DNA from 2 places in the Pseudoalteromonas issachenkonii genome. Region 1 is predicted to be linked to the other one. Evidence: predicted binding sites of a transcription regulator. Region 1 holds the regulator's gene; the other holds the start of a gene.

What was found. The regulator FliA, encoded in region 1, starts transcription of late flagellar genes. The targets are predictions, from matches to a motif close to CTAAAGNTNNNNNNNNNNNNGCCGATA.
Region 2: the regulator FliA is predicted to act here: its motif matches at 1,660-1,686, upstream of PISS_RS09250 (VC2046/SO_2500 family protein).

What each region holds. Positions count from the first base shown of each region.
Region 1 covers NZ_CP011030.1:2,434,980-2,439,971, reverse strand. The annotation lists gene flhF (flagellar biosynthesis GTPase FlhF) at 1-801, shown strand, start outside; gene PISS_RS11320 (MinD/ParA family ATP-binding protein) at 794-1,654, shown strand; gene PISS_RS11315 (RNA polymerase sigma factor FliA) at 1,681-2,391, shown strand; gene cheY (chemotaxis response regulator CheY) at 2,432-2,815, shown strand; gene PISS_RS11305 (protein phosphatase CheZ) at 2,832-3,599, shown strand; gene PISS_RS11300 (chemotaxis protein CheA) at 3,614-4,992, shown strand, end outside.
Region 2 covers NZ_CP011030.1:2,013,480-2,018,471, reverse strand. The annotation lists gene PISS_RS09270 (PAS domain S-box protein) at 1-426, opposite strand, end outside; gene PISS_RS09265 (M48 family metallopeptidase) at 672-1,364, shown strand; tRNA gene PISS_RS09260 (tRNA-Tyr) at 1,390-1,474, opposite strand; tRNA gene PISS_RS09255 (tRNA-Tyr) at 1,524-1,608, opposite strand; gene PISS_RS09250 (VC2046/SO_2500 family protein) at 1,721-2,248, shown strand; gene PISS_RS09245 (DUF6172 family protein) at 2,461-2,763, shown strand; gene PISS_RS09240 (YchJ family protein) at 2,831-3,307, opposite strand; gene PISS_RS09235 (SulA-like leucine-rich domain-containing protein) at 3,347-3,781, opposite strand; gene PISS_RS09230 (SEL1-like repeat protein) at 4,104-4,565, opposite strand; gene PISS_RS09225 (NCS2 family permease) at 4,684-4,992, shown strand, end outside.

The DNA of each region.
Region 1 (4,992 bases):
GGTATGGGGATAGAGAAAAATGTTGCTGAGCAAATGGCATGTTTTGTACCAGACGATGTGTCTCGCCAACAAGGCTGGAAAGCTTTATTGAACATGGTTGAAGATCAAATGCAAACCACGAACAACGAAATACTTCGCCAAGGCGGTGTTTTTGCGTTAGTCGGGCCTACAGGCGTGGGTAAAACCACCACAGTTGCAAAACTGGCAGCATTGGGTGCACAAAAATACGGTGCCGATAAAGTAGCGCTTATTACTACCGATACCTACCGTATTGGTGCTTATGAGCAGCTAGCAACGTATGGTCGTATTATAGGTTGTGGCGTTAAACAAGTTAAAGATGCAAATGAATTAGCAGAAGTTTTATACCATTTACGAAATAAACGTCTAGTCTTAATTGATACAGCGGGAATGAGTCAACGTGATTTACGCTTAACTGAGCAGTTAAACACCTTGATGCGTAATCAGCGTGTTGATATACGTAGTTATTTAGTATTAAGTGCGACGGCGCAAATTAATGTATTACAAGAAACAGTAAGGCACTTTAAAAAAGTACAGCTAAGCGGATGTATTTTTACTAAACTTGATGAGTCATTGAGTTTAGGTGAGATTATTAGTATTGCGATTCAAAATCGTCTCCCAATAGGGTATCTTACTAACGGTCAGCGAGTACCAGAAGATATTAGAGTGGCAAATGCCGAAAAACTAGTAAAAAAAGCTGAGCAATTGTATTTAAAAAGAATAAAAGCACAACAATCACGACACCAATCAGTGGCGTCGAGCACAGTAGAGATGTATGATTAACACAGTTTTAGATCAAGCAAGCGGCCTTCGCAAAATGAGCAAGAATAATAATAACGGCGTAAAAGTTATCGCTGTCACCGGCGGCAAAGGTGGAGTGGGTAAAACGAACGTATCCCTTAACACGGCAATCGCGTTAGGCCAACAAGGCAAACGTGTGCTTGTACTAGATGCTGATTTAGGATTAGCGAATTGTGATGTGATGCTTGGACTGCGCGTTGAGCGTAATTTATCTCATGTTTTATCGGGCGAATGTGAACTTGATGATATTTTAGTCGAAGGTCCCGCAGGCATAAAAATAGTGCCTGCAACATCGGGTTCGCAAAGTATGGTTGAGTTATCACCCTCAGAGCTCGCTGGACTTATTCGTGCATTTAGTGAACTTAACACCGACTTTGATATTTTAATTGTTGATACCGCTGCGGGTATTTCCGATATGGTGCTGAGTTTTTCTCGCGCAGCGCAAGATGTGGTTGTGGTGGTATGTGATGAGCCTACATCAATTACCGATGCCTATGCTTTAATTAAAGTACTTAGCCGTGAGCACGGCGTTTATAAATTTAAAATTGTTGCCAATATGGTGCGTAGTTTACGCGAAGGGCAGGAATTGTTTGCAAAACTTTCAAAGGTTACCGACCGATTTTTAGATATATCAATGGAGTTGGTTGCAACGGTTCCATATGATGAAAATATGCGCAAATCAACGCGCCGCCAAAAAGTAATTGTTGAGGTTTTTCCTGGGTCGCCTGCTGCAATTGCTTTTAAAACACTGGCTACAAAAATTGCTAAGTGGCCAACACCTAGTCAAGCCTCGGGTCATTTAGAGTTTTTCATTGAGAAACTAGTTAGTAACTAACAATGACAATACCGGTGAATAGAGCTATGGGATATCAGTCAACACAAAATTTAAATATGATTGTTGAAAAGCATGCCTCATTAGTCAAAAAAGTGGCGTGCCATTTAATTGCTCGTTTACCGGCCAGTGTGCAGCTAGATGATTTAATTCAATCGGGTATGATTGGTTTAATTGAAGCTTCAAAAAACTTTGATGCGAGCAAAGGCGCAAGCTTTGAAACCTTTGCCGGTATTCGTATTCGTGGTGCGATGATAGACGAAATGCGCCGAGGCGATTGGGTTCCACGTTCAGTTCACAGAAAAAGCCGTTTGGTTGCAGAGACTATTGTTGCGCTTGAGAACAGTTTAAACCGTGAACCTAAAGATAGTGAAGTTGCTGAAAAACTTGAAATTTCGCTAAATGAGTACCATCATATTTTAAACGATGTAAATGTAAGTAAAGTGTTAGGTATTGAAGACCTTGGTATAGATGACGATGTGATTACACCTCATGGCCAAGATTTAGCACTAGACAAACCGTTCAATAATGTTAAAAATGAACGGTTTAATGAGTCTTTACTCAGTGCAATAAAGTCGTTACCGGAAAAAGATGCAATGGTGCTTTCTTTGTACTATAACGATGAGATGAATTTAAAAGAAATTGGGCATATACTCGATGTAAGTGAATCGCGTGTAAGTCAGATACATGGTCAGGCGATGATTAAGCTTAAAGCAAAAATCAATGACTGGATAAACTAGAAGTAAGTAAATAAAGGTTCAGGCCTCACTGGAGGATGTTTTGGATAAAAACATTAAAATTCTTGTTGTTGATGATTTCTCAACAATGAGACGTATTATTAAAAACCTGTTGCGCGATTTAGGTTTTACCAATGTTCAAGAAGCAGATGACGGGTCAACTGCTTTGCCTATGTTGCAAAATCAAGCGTTTGATTTTGTTGTAACAGATTGGAATATGCCAGGCATGCAAGGTATTGATCTTTTGAGGGCAATTCGAGCTGATGAAAAATTAAAGCATATTCCTGTTTTAATGGTTACAGCAGAAGCTAAAAAAGAACAAATAATTGCTGCGGCCCAAGCAGGTGTTAATGGTTATATTGTTAAACCATTTACTGCAGGTACATTGAAAACTAAATTAGAAAAAGTGTTCGAACGCTTAGGTTAATGAGAGGGAGAGGCTTATGTCAGCACCTGCTGCGCCTCAGATTACTTTAGAACAAGCTCGCCAGTTAGTTGTTTTTTTAGAAAATGGTGAGCAAGATAAAGCGAATCAGTTAATTTTAGAAACAGCTTCACAAGAGCAATCACAGTTATTTGCTGAGGTGGGTAAGTTGACGCGTCAACTGCACGAAGCTTTAAAAAGTTTCGAGTTAGACACGCGTTTAACAGACATTACCACTGATGCCATCCCTGACGCAAAAAAACGCCTTAACTATGTCATGGAAATGACAGAAAACGCAGCCAATAAGACAATGGATGCGGTTGAAGCAAGCTTACCATTAGCACAAGAAATCGCTGACGAAATAGCTGATATCAAGCCAACGTGGGATCGTTTAATGAACCGCGAAATAGAGCTTGGCGAGTTTAAATCACTTTGTCATAGTATTGATAAGTTTATGAGCAGTTCTCATCACAAAACCGATGAGTTACAAATGCTGATGACTAATGTGCTGATGGCTCAAGACTATCAAGATTTAACGGGTCAGGTTATTCGCCGTGTTATTGAACTTGTCCGTGAAGTTGAAGAAAGTTTAATTCACCTGTTGACTGCATTTGCAGCGCAAGGTGGTGAGGTTGAACCAACTGAACAACCAGAAAAAATAGAAGATCCCATTGTTGCACAAACACTAGCAGGTCCCGAAGGGCCTATTATTGATAAAGAAACGCGTAATGATGTTGTATCTGATCAAGATGAAGTTGATGATCTATTATCAAGTTTGGGCTTCTAATAGGAGAGTACTGCATGAGCTTTGAAGTCGATGAAGATATTTTACAAGACTTTTTAGTAGAGGCCGGAGAAATCCTTGAGCTTTTATCTGAACAGTTAGTAGAACTGGAAAACAACCCAGATGATACTGAGCTACTAAACGCAATATTTCGCGGTTTCCACACTGTAAAGGGTGGCGCTGGCTTTTTGGCTATGACAGAGCTTGTTGATGCATGTCATGGTGCTGAAAATGTGTTTGATTTACTGCGCCAAGGTGTAAGAACAGTTAACTCTGAATTAATGGATGTGATTTTACAAGCACTGGATACCATTAATGAAATGTTTGCCACGATTAAAAATCGTGACCAGCCAGAGCCTGCTGATCCAGAATTACTTGCAGTACTTCACAAACTTGGACAGCCACCGACAGCAGAAGAGCTTGCCGGCGATTCTGTGGTTGAAGATATAGCTCCTGTCGAAACCCCATCGGTAGAGCCCGAACCAGTTGCAGAGCAACCGAGCAACGATGCTGAAGAAGACCCGTTTGCTTTTGATGAATTATTTAGCGGCCCAGATAGCAGCAGTACTGAGTCTCAGATTGATGAAATAACCGAAGACGAATTCGAAAGCCTACTTGATGAACTTCATGGAAAAGGGCAAGCCCCACAAGAAAAACAATCATCATCAAGTGACAATGATGTCAGTGGTGATATAACTGACGATGAGTTTGACAGCTTATTGGATGAACTTCATGGTGTAGGCAGCTTTGGCGAAGTGAGCCAAGCAACCGCAAGTACACCACAACAAACACCATCAGCCCCTGTGGCTCCACCAAGTAACGAGCAAAGCTCGGGCGATGATGAAATAAGTGACGACGAGTTTGAAGCGTTACTTGATGAACTTCATGGTAAAGGTGCACCTAAGTCGATAGAAACACCGGCTCCTGTAAGTAAACCAGAACCAGTGGCAGCTAAAAAGCCAGAACCAGTTGCTGCAGCTAAGCCACAGCCTAAACCAGAGCCAGCTAAGCCTGCTCCTGCGGCACAAGCAGCTAAAGCTGCGCCGCCTAAAAAAGCAGCGCCTCCACCGGCAGAAACAACAGTACGTGTTGATACCAAACGCCTAGACCAAATAATGAACATGGTGGGCGAGTTAGTACTTGTGCGAAATCGCTTAGTGAGTTTGGCGACTAATTCTGATAGCGAGGCTATGGGTAAAGCTATTTCCAACTTAGATGTTGTGACTGCTGATATCCAAGGTGCAGTAATGCAAACACGAATGCAGCCAATTAAAAAAGTATTTGGCCGTTTTCCTCGTGTTGTACGTGACTTAGCACGAACACTTAAAAAAGATATTAATTTATTACTTGTCGGTGAAGACACCGATTTAGATAAAAATTTAGTGGAAGCATTGGC
Region 2 (4,992 bases), 420 kb from region 1:
ACCGCTGTAATGCATGGTGCCAACACCCGCGCCAAATAAAAGAGAGCTTAGAATTAAATTGATAATACGAGGCTTAGAGCTATATGTTTTCAAACAAGAAAAAGCAATGGTACATGCCAGTAAAGCCGGTATAAACGACACAAAAGTGAGTGTGGGATCGTATTCAATTGTAGTGCACAAAGAAAATGCCAGCATAGCAATAAAGTGCATGCTCCAGACCCCTCCGGCAAGGACTAAGGCTGCGGTTATATTGGCTAACTTTCGATAAGATTTAAAATGTGTATTATTTGCTAAATCGATAACGTGCAAAGAAAAATAAGCTGCAAAAATTGCGGTGAGTATAGATAGTGTCACTAAACTTGGGTCGTATACACCATTAATAATTAGGCTTGGATCTGGTTCGTTTATAAAAAAATTAGCTAACATCAATCATTCACATAATAACTCTTAAATTCAGTCTAATATAAAATACAATAATAATCACAAGGTATTGAGTTATAAATTACAAAAGTAACGTAAGTGTTTTAAGCTCTAAACCATACTATTTATTGAGTAGCACTAAATCCATTGTTATTAAAATGGCATTTAGTAGGGATTATTTATAGATTAGCCGTTATGGTACAAGGTAAAATAAAACCCAGTGGTTAATTATAAATAGGCAGCATTCATTGTTGGATTACACTTTAAAGCGTAGTAAGCGAAGAAAAACAGTGGCTATCAAAGTCGCACAACGTGAGCTTACGGTATATGCGCCCCATTTTGTAACGAAAACACAAATTAATGAATGGCTGTTAAGTAAACAGGACTGGATTGATGCTCAGTTACATAAGCAACAAATTCAAGCCGATACACGACAGTTTCCACTCAAAACCCAGAGTATTAAATTATTTAATGAAGCTGTTAATGTGCAATTTGAAAACGCAGTACGCACTCAATGGCAGCAGCACAATGAAAGCCAAACGCTGTTACTGAGTATTTCTTCACGTGTAAAGCATCAAACGCAAATGTATCAAAGTTTGCTAGAGCAGTTTTTGCATGAGAAATTAGAAAGCTATATTGAAATGCGAGTTAACGATTATTGTCAGCTGATGGGTGAAAAGCTACCGAGTAATATTCGTATTCAATTGTATAAACGTCGCTGGGGTAGTTGTAATCGCAGGCGTGAACTAACCTTCAACTTACACTTGGCAAGTGCACCGACATGGGTTATTGACTACGTGATTGTTCATGAATTAGCACATTTAAAATATTTAAATCACAGCGCTCAATTTTGGCAACGTGTGGGATTATTTTATTCAGATTATAAACAAGCAAGTAACTGGTTAAACAATCATGGTATGAGTTTACAGTGGGTATTTGAATAAAAAGAAATAAGGTAGAGAAGAGAAGTGGTGGAGGGAGCTGGATTCGAACCAGCGAAGGCTGAGCCGTCAGATTTACAGTCTGATCCCTTTGGCCGCTCGGGAACCCCTCCACACTAATTGTTATTGCATTTGGCCCCACTTAACTTAGCCTAAGAAAAGTGGTGGAGGGAGCTGGATTCGAACCAGCGAAGGCTGAGCCGTCAGATTTACAGTCTGATCCCTTTGGCCGCTCGGGAACCCCTCCAATGCAACGCGGCAGATAATAGCAAACTTCTTATTTAAGTAAAGAAAAAAGCTAAAGAAAATTCAAATTTAGCCGATAAATACTTATTAATTAGTTAAATAGGCTAAAGTCTATGCAGATTGGTGATTTGTTAATCACGGAGAGCCAGTTAAAAACGAGGCTTAACGAAAGTGTGCACGAAAACCGCCGAGGCGAGTTTGCACTTTTATTAGCAATGCTCTCTCACGATGCACTCGATTTTAGTGAATTCCACCTACCCAAAAGTGACACTAAGCATGATCAAGCTGATGAAAATGCTCTGCGTAAACAATTTGGCGCAGGTCCAAAGCAGCCATTAGCGCCAGATACCTTTAATATGTTAATTGGTAAAAATAACACAGAGCTTTTAGCAAAAATGGGAAGCGCTGTAGGGATGAGTGATATAAAGTTAACTCAGTGCTTAAAGCCTGAGCCATTTAATATTCGTGATGATAAAAACCACATTCCACTGACTGTCATTGATAACTGTGAATTAGCGGTACGTCGACGAATTCAAAATACCAACACCGAGTTATCAAACCCTCAAATGGATGCGGTGGCATTTTATGATGATTTACAAAATGAAGCTATCCACCAGCCATTACATTTGTTTAGTGCCTAATTATATGTGTTCAATTGCTGCTTTATACATGCCATTTGATTGTAATAAACTGTGTTTATAGTAGTAAGTAACTATTGGTTTTATAGGTGCTTTATTTTAATAACTGATTTAATATAAAAAAAGCATCCAAAATTTAAATGCAATTGCTATAATGGCGCAAATGGTATGACATTAAATGCCATTATCATTAAACCAAGGTAATTAGGAACGTAATGAAGAAAACATTCACGCTGAATCATGAGAAAATCAAATACCCTCGTATGGTTGATGCTGCAAAGCATGAAGTGAAAAAATATTTGAAAAGAGAACGTAATAAAACTTTACCTGTTGATGCCGACTACTGGGCATTTGATTGTAAGTTTGGTAACACGGCTGAAGAAGCCCAAGTGGTTCACGTTGCTGAAATTAACAATCACATCAGTGAAATTGAAAAGCAAGGTTTAACTTCTTTTTACTTAGAGATTTTAGCAAGACCTGCACAGCGTCAAGACCTCGATGAAGATGATGGCGAGTAAAACGCTAATTTGCGTTTAGTGTAGTTTTTGAAAATGGGCCTTGTGGCCCATTTTTTGTAGCTGTTATTTATACACTATGACACTTTTTATACTTTTTATTACTGCCGCAAGGGCACGTATCATTGCGCTTTACTTTAATATCGGCAACCGGTGTAATCTCACCATCAAGGTATCGCCATTGTCCATCTTCTTTAATAAACCTTGAATTTTCTGCCAACTCGCAATATAAATCTTGATAAAAGTAGTGAGCTTTAAATGTAACAAATCCTGTTTCATCATTATAACCAGAGTCTAATACGGTTAAGTTTATAAAACGGCAACTATTTGCAAAATCTTTAATTTCTGAAATTGAATTTTCAGCTTGTTTTTCTTTTGCATAACTTTCACGAACAAAAACCGCGTTTTTAACAGCATAAGCACTGTAGCGTGCACGCATAAGTTGCTCTGGTGTGTGTGGCTGTTTGGTTTTTAAATGAAAAGGCTCGCAGCAATCAGCATAAGGTTGCTGACTGCCACAAAAACATAATAGGGCGTTAGAAGTCATGATAAATGTACTGTGTATTAAAACGCTAGTTTATCAAGCTTATTGCGTAAGTGAAATCTCAGGGTGAGCGCTTTTTTTGCTAAAGCAATACAACTTAGTGCGCGTATGGCTCAAGTTTAATGATAACTGCGACAGTTGTTGGTTATTTATTATGTCAGTCCAGGTGATCACCGCGGCAAAATTTCCATTGTGAAGTGCAGAACTTAAAACATACTCTAAATTAACTAAATGCTTTTGACGAATAACCAGTAATTTACTGGTATCAATTGAGCATGAATCAAGTAGCGCTTTGCTCGGTACGTTATCTGGTGCTATTAACAGTGTCCATGCGTTTAGGCTGTTGTATTGGTGTAATACTTTTAATAACTCAAACGTTGCTGAAATTTCATCTTCAATTTGTACAACGTTAACACAATCTGATTGGTCATCTTGTTGATAGCTTTTAACTGTTCTTACGGTAATTGGCTGTAACATAATCTTCTCACTCACTGGGTTTTTATACAGTACATTCATACAGTAGTTTATACAGTTGTTTGGTGCAAGTGTTTTTTGCTATTTTTTTGTACAGTTATTCATCTTAAAACGCGACAGTTACTATAAATATATAAATAATCTATATATAACAATGGTTTAATTTTTATTGAAAGTTAATGCCCACAGAATTAATTTTAAGGCTGGGAGCAAATAAATACAGATGAACAGGGGGTATACAGTAGTTTAAATTAATTAAGCGTGCTTGTTTTGGCTATAAACGCTTAATTAATTTACAGATGAAATGAGTTTTAGGGCAGTGAAATTATTTTTCGCTACTAGAGGGGATCAAATGTGAGAATTGTAACTGGTGAATTTGTTCATACAGGCTGGCTGCGTAGCATTGAGCATCTTTAAGTCGTTTGGTACTAATATGTTTTCGTATATCGCTCATTGCTTCTATGGCAGGTTCATAGCCTTGACTACCGGCTAAGCTAAGCCACGCAGCACCATGAAATACACTTTGCGGCACACCTTGTCCTTTTATAAAAAACAGCCCTAAATAAAACTGCGCGCGATAATTTCCTGCCATTGCTGCCAAACGCATCCATTTTGCGGCTAAGGCGCCTTGTTCATTTTTAAGGTAATAAAGGGCTTTATTTAATGTGTCTTGATCGGTGTTTTTAGAGCTCGCAGGGAGATTTGCATCGCTTGGTTGCGTTACAAAAGAAAGAATGTTGTCTAATTGTTGCTCTAAGTCTTGGCCACTTGGTGTCGTTTTGATCATGCTACTTCGTTTGTTATTTTAATCACTTAGCTAGTTTAGTATATAGCAAGGTAAAATGTCCTGTAAAAAGTTATTTTTATGCTAAAATCTCGCCACTTTTTACAACCACAAGTTTATTATGCTCGAAGCCTTATTCAAAATCCGTGCAAATGATTCTTCGGTTCGCCGTGAATGTATTGCCGGTATGACTACATTTATTACGATGGTTTATATCGTATTCGTAAACCCAGCTATGCTTGCAGAAGCCGGTATGGACCAAGGTGCTGCTTTTGTTGCCACCTGTATTGCTGCTGCAATAGGGTGTTTTATTATGGGTTTGTGGGCCAATTATCCACTGGCATTGGCACCGGGTATGGGATTAAATGCATTTTTTACCTATGGTGTTGTATTAGGTATGGGTTATAGCTGGCAAGCTGCGTTGGGTGCG